Regions from separate parts of the Lacinutrix undariae genome, predicted to be linked through region 2. Evidence: riboswitches for the same ligand, from Rfam matches in the RefSeq annotation. Region 2 holds a riboswitch; the other holds the start of a gene.
What was found. Region 2 has a riboswitch for cobalamin ahead of ACU4C5_RS11585 (acyl-CoA thioesterase). Riboswitches for the same ligand answer to the same signal wherever they lie in the genome.

Region 1 (3,217 bases), 870 kb from region 2:
CTAATACCAAGTACAAACGGACCAGCAAGTGGGTTTCTAAAAAGGGTTTGCATTAATAAACCAGAAATACCTAAGCCTGAACCTACCAAAATTGCCGTAAATGCTTTTGGTAAGCGGTAGTTTATAATAATGTACTGCCAAGATTCATTATCGATATTGCTAAACAGGCTTTTAAAAATCTGGGTAATAGGAATAGACACCGACCCCAAACTAATGTTTGCGAAAAAACAGAGGATTAATACTAAAATTAATACCAAGTATGAACGTTTGTATGTGTTGGTGTTATGCAATTATTTTAATTTTTGAAAAAAATGAGGTTCGTAATCTTTTAATAATTCTGGATGGCAAATTTTAATTAAATCTTTTAACACTAAATCGGGTCTTGCGGTTCCTAATTCGTAATAAGTAACGCCGCCTGTTTTTCCGGTATTATTAACAAACGTATAGATGTTATTATTTTTAAAAGCGTCAAATTGTGTGTAATGTGTATTTGCTTTTTCTAAAGCTTCTAACGAATTGTAATAAGAAGGACTCAACCAAATTTCAGCCGATTTTCCTTTAGTATAGACAGCTTCAAAACTTAAAGCAATACTTCCGCTTGCGGTAGTTTCAGACCATAAATAATTTACATTGGCATCTTTTAATAATTGCGCTTCTGGGCTTGTACCATTTGGTAAATACCACACATCTTTATACATGGCACCACTTAAAATACTTGGTTTGCTTTTTACTGTTTTTGCAATGATTTTTGCTTCTAGATAATCTTTTTCAATAGTCTTAAAAATGGAATCTGCTTCTTTTTCTTTATTGTAAAGAACGCCAAAAAACTTAATCCATTCGGCTTTTGCTAAAGGTGATTTTTCTACCCAATCTCCATTATATATCACAGGAATATTAGATTTTTTAATCGTTTCGAAAGATTTATTGTTACCATCAATTCCAAAACCAACCACAAGATTAGGGTGTAATTCTAATAAAACTTCGGTATTAATCCCTTCGTTTTTACCTAGTTCTCTAATGCTCTTATTATCAATTAAAGTTCTTGTTTTTTCAGACGATACATAATCTGTTCCGGGGAAACCTACTAAAGTGTTTTCTACACCTAAAAGCTCTAAGGCAGGAATGTGAGTGGTAGAGGTAACCACAATTTTTTGGATAGGGATAGTAATAATACCATCAAATTCATCTTTATTTAAAGTGATTTTTGACGCTACATTTTTATGAACTAATGCGTATTTATAATCCTCTTCAGCATTTGGCCATGGATTTTTTATTGTTAATATTTTAAAATTCTCAGTAGAGGTAATTGTAAAACCTGTAGCATGAGTAAGTGTAGCAGTGCTAATATCTTGTTTGGCTATTGGATTTTGTACGGAGTTATTTTTACAAGCAATAAAACTTATTAAAATAAAAAGGGATAGTAAATGTTTCACAATGATAGGTTTTAAAATTCAAAAGTAATATTATTTAACCTTTAACTCATTATAGTAAACAAAATGTTTATTTTTGCAGCGAATTTTGGTTCTCGTTAACGCGAGATTAAAAGGGAATCTGGTGAGATTATAATAATTAATTCCAGAACTGTTCCCGCAACTGTAAGCTATAAAGCTTCGTGTACCACTTCTATAGTCACTGGAGATTTCTGGGAAGACCAACACGAAGACGCAAGTCAGGAGACCTGCCTCAATTTGTAATCCATATTACTTTCGGGAGAAAAGTGTTTGAATTATGAGAGATAAACTATTTTTATTTTTAGGAATTGCTTTGTGCTATATGTCACATGCGCAGACACGTCTAGATTCTATTCAAAAATTAGATGAAGTGATACTGAGTGATGTAAAACTGAAGCAAAATGCAGCAGGTTTTAAAGTTATGGTTTTAAACGATTCTGTATTAAAGAAAAATAACAGCTCTTTTACAGATTTGTTACGTTACAATTCTACCATTTATTTTAAAGAGAATGGTTACGGCATGGTGTCTTCGCCTTCTTTTAGAGGAACAAACGCCTCACAAACGGCTGTAATTTGGAACGGAATTTCAATTAACTCACAACTTACTGGTCAAACAGATTTTAATACCATAAATACCACAAATTTTAATAGTGTAAGTATAAGATCGGGTGGAGGATCTGTACAATACGGTAGCGGTGCCATTGGCGGAAGTATTCATTTAAATAATACGCTAAACTTCAATACACATTTTAAAAACGAAGTGCGCATTTCTTACGGAAGTTACACTACTAAAAACCTGAGTTATCTGTCTTCCTTCGGAAAAAATAAATTCTCAGGAACTTTTGGTGTTAATTATGTAGATTCGGATAACGATTATAAATATTTAGGGACTGATAAAAAGAACCAAAATGGCGCTTATAACAATTTGAGTTTTAATGCGAATTTAGGCTATATTTTATCTGATAAAGATGTAATTAAATTGTATCATCAAAATTTTATTGGAGAACGCGAATTTTCTGGAACAGCATCATCACCATCTTTAGCGAAATATGAAGATGATAATTTTAGAACCATGTTAGAATGGTCTAGACATGGAAATAATGTGACTTCAAAATTAAAAGCAGCCCATTTACAAGAGCAATTTAAATACTTTGGTAATAAAAACACTGATAATTATACCTTCGGAAAAGTAAATACTTTCTTAGTTAATTATACAGCGGATATTGCATTAGCTAAAGATTTTAAGCTAAAACCAATTGTAGAGTATACTTATTATGATGGTAGCGGAAGTAGTTTTGGATCGCCCAACCGAAAAGCATTATCTACCACAGCATTATTACAATATCAACCTAATACAACTTGGCAATATGGCGTTAATTTAAGACAAGATTTTACTTCAGGTTTTGAGAGTCCGTTATTATTTTCTTTTGATGTGGCTTATGCGGTTTCAAAAAAATATACACTTAAATTAAATGGATCTAAAAATTATAGAGTACCAACATTTAATGATTTGTATTGGCAACCAGGAGGGAATTTAGATTTGGTTCCTGAAACCTCATATCAGTTAGATTTAGGACATGAATTTAGTTTTAAAGATGCTAAACTTTCGTTGAATACGTATTATATAAAAACCAAGGATCTTATTCAATGGAAACCGGGAACCTCTGGGTTTTGGACACCTCAAAACATTGCAGAAACTCAAAATTATGGAGCTGAAGCAAGTTTAGAAGTTTTTAAAACGTTTAAAGAACATCAGTTTTCGTTAC
Region 2 (3,217 bases):
GTATTGGTTTTCCGTTATCACAGGTTTCTACTAAGGCAAATTCTTCTAAATGTTCCTGAATAATATCAGCCACTTTATTTAATAATGTAGAACGCTCGGTTGCTGAGGTATTTCCCCATGCGTCTTTTGCAGCATTTGCAGCATCTAAAGCTAACTCTACATCTTCTTTTTGTGATCTTGGGTATTTAGCAATTAAACTATTATCTATTGGAGAGGTGTTTTCAAAATATTGCCCACCTATTGGTGCTACAAATTTTCCATTTATAAAATTGTCATATTTCTCTTTAAATTGCGGTTTTGAATAACTCATGTAATTTTGTGTTAAATTAATAATTAGACATTTATTTAATCTTAAAAATAGATTATCTTTATTTTTTATAAAGTTATTTTATCATATTCTAATTCCCTTGAACATATTTATCATAGTTTTGAACATATCTATTATTAACAAATTTGTGAATTATTTTTTATAACATTAAGTATGAAATCACTATTAAATACACATAGAAGTAACAGGAAGATGACTACTTTAGTAGAAAACAGAACAACCTACAATGCCGATTATGCTGAACTTAATATTTTTGAAACTCATGCTTTTGCCGAAAAAGTGTCTCTAACTTTTAACTTCCCCATTATTGCGAGTATGCTCACTGGAAAGAAAGTTATGCATCTTGACGGTTTTGAACCTTTCAATTTTTTTCCTGGCGAATCTGTAGTAATGCCAACCAATAAAGAAATGGTTATTGATTTTCCTGTGGCAACCACAAAAAAACCAACACAATGTTTAGCTTTAGGTATTGATGCTTTTAAAATTGATGAGGTTGTTGAGAAATTTAATCAGCAAGTAGCTATTGAAAATGAAAATAATACTTGGAATTTACAGGAAACAACATCTCATTTAATTAATAACGCAGATGTTAACCACTTAATAGAACGCCTAACCTATACGTTTACCAATAGCAACAAATCAAAAGATGTGTTATTAGATTTAATGATTCAGGAATTAATTATTAGACTCTTACAAACCAAAGCAAAATCTTTAATATTAAACGATCCACATCACATTTTTAACGACACCAGAATAGGAACTGTTATAAAATTCATTAAAGAGAACCTCACTAATAAAGATATTAGTGTTGATCTTTTAGCAAAAAAAGCTTATATGAGTACCTCTCATTTTCACAAACAATTTAAAAACACCTTAGGGATTTCGCCTATTGATTATATCAATTCTGAAAAAATTAAGTTTTCAAAAAAACTGATTAAAGAGTCTGTAGATGTTAGAATGTCGGAAATTGCATTCAAATCCGGTTTTAATAATACGAGTTATTTCAACAGACAATTTAAAAAAATGGAATTAATGACACCGCAACAGTTTAAACTGTCTTTACATAAATCATAAAAGGAGTCAATTCTCATGTGTCGTACGTCCTGTTTAGACACAGTTAAAAACAATTCAACCTAAAAAACAAATAAGATTTCATTGATCTTTTGAATTTAAAATAATTAAAGCCTAATTTCGCTTATCATAAACAAGTTCTTTATTTAATTTCATAAAAAAGAAAAGGTGACACTTAATCGTGCATTAAAAGGGAATCGTGTGAAAATCACGAACTGTCGCGCAACTGTAAGTAACACAAAAAGTACCATCGCTTAATATCCACTGTATATAAACGGGAAGGATGATGATAACTGTTACAAGTCAGGATACCTGCCATTTCTAAGACGACTTTGCTTTCGCGATTTGAAGCCTGAGGTCCCAACATACAAGTAACATACATTATCTATTATTAGGTAATTTGTGGACCTCTATGTGTACCCCTACTTTTATCATGTGTATTGCAAAGCAGAAATTCTGCTAAAAAACATTTAACTAAACTTAAAAACACATGCAATCACAAATCACCCCAGACATTGAAGATAAAATTAAACGTGCTGAGACACATATTTTCAAAGCTGTTTTCCCTAACACAACCAATCATTACGACACCCTTTTTGGTGGTACAGCTATGCATTTAATGGATGAGGTTGCTTTTATAACTGCAACACGTTTTAGCCGCCAAAGAATGGTTACCGTATGTAGCGATCGTATTGATTTTAAAAAACCTATTCCTGCAGGAACTATCGCTGAACTGATAGGTAAAATCACCTACATAGGAAATACGAGCTTAAAAGTGTCTGTAGAAATATATATCGAACAAATGTATTCTGAACATCGCGAAAAAGCGATACACGGAGAATTTACATTTGTAGCAATTGATACTAATAAAAAACCTATCAAAATCATGAAACAGTAAGTTTCAGATACAAAAAAACCTCGCCATAATTGATAGGCGAGGTTTTTTATAGTAATTGTTTGAAGCCTTATTTTAAATACGCTAAAACATTTTGTGCTATTCTATTTTCAATATCGCTAACGTCACCTTTTACAAAAGTTTCACCAGTAATATTTTCGTATAATTCAATATAACGTTCAGAAACCGATGTAATATATGCGTCTGTCATTTCTGGAACAGTTTGTCCTTCTAAACCTTGAAAATCATTAGCGATTAACCATTGGCGTACAAACTCTTTTGATAATTGTTTTTGAGCTTCTCCTTTATCTTGACGTTCTTGATACCCTTCAGCATAAAAATAACGTGAAGAGTCTGGCGTATGAATTTCATCAATTAATACAATCTTACCGTCTTTAGTTTTTCCAAATTCATATTTAGTATCTACTAAAATCAAACCTCTAGAGGCAGCTATTTCCGATCCGCGTTTAAAAAGTTTACGTGTATAATCTTCTAAAACTATATAATCTGCTTCCGAAACAATACCACGTTTTAAAATAGCTTCGCGAGAAATATCTTCATCATGATCGCCCATTTCTGCTTTGGTAGCTGGCGTAATTATAGGCTCAGGAAAAGCATCATTTTCTTTCATCCCTTCTGGCATCGCAACACCACAAAGTTCACGTTTTCCTAATTTATATTCTCTCGCTGCATGACCAGACATATAGCCACGAATTACCATTTCAACCTTAAAAGGCTCACACAATAACCCAACGGCAACGTTAGGATCTGGAGTGGCAGTTAACCAATTAGGAACAATATCTTGGGTAGCATCCATCATTTTGGTGGCAATCTGATTTAATATTTGTCCTTTATAAGGAATCCCTTTAGGCATCACCACATCAAAGGCACTCAATCTATCGGTGGCTACCATGACCAACTCG

Region 1: it holds a riboswitch for cobalamin, as region 2 does, so the genes downstream of both, ACU4C5_RS00760 (TonB-dependent receptor plug domain-containing protein) here and ACU4C5_RS11585 (acyl-CoA thioesterase) in region 2, are expected to answer to the same signal.

Annotation. Positions count from the first base shown of each region.
Region 1 covers NZ_CM128809.1:154,556-157,772, reverse strand. Annotated here, with positions in the region: gene ACU4C5_RS00770 (FecCD family ABC transporter permease) at 1-290, opposite strand, end outside; gene ACU4C5_RS00765 (ABC transporter substrate-binding protein) at 291-1,433, opposite strand; cobalamin riboswitch at 1,503-1,700, shown strand; gene ACU4C5_RS00760 (TonB-dependent receptor plug domain-containing protein) at 1,729-3,217, shown strand, end outside.
Region 2 covers NZ_CM128809.1:2,581,109-2,584,325, reverse strand. Annotated here, with positions in the region: gene ACU4C5_RS11595 (aldehyde dehydrogenase family protein) at 1-310, opposite strand, end outside; gene ACU4C5_RS11590 (AraC family transcriptional regulator) at 482-1,402, shown strand; cobalamin riboswitch at 1,549-1,733, shown strand; gene ACU4C5_RS11585 (acyl-CoA thioesterase) at 1,890-2,297, shown strand; gene ACU4C5_RS11580 (phosphoribosylaminoimidazolesuccinocarboxamide synthase) at 2,365-3,217, opposite strand, start outside.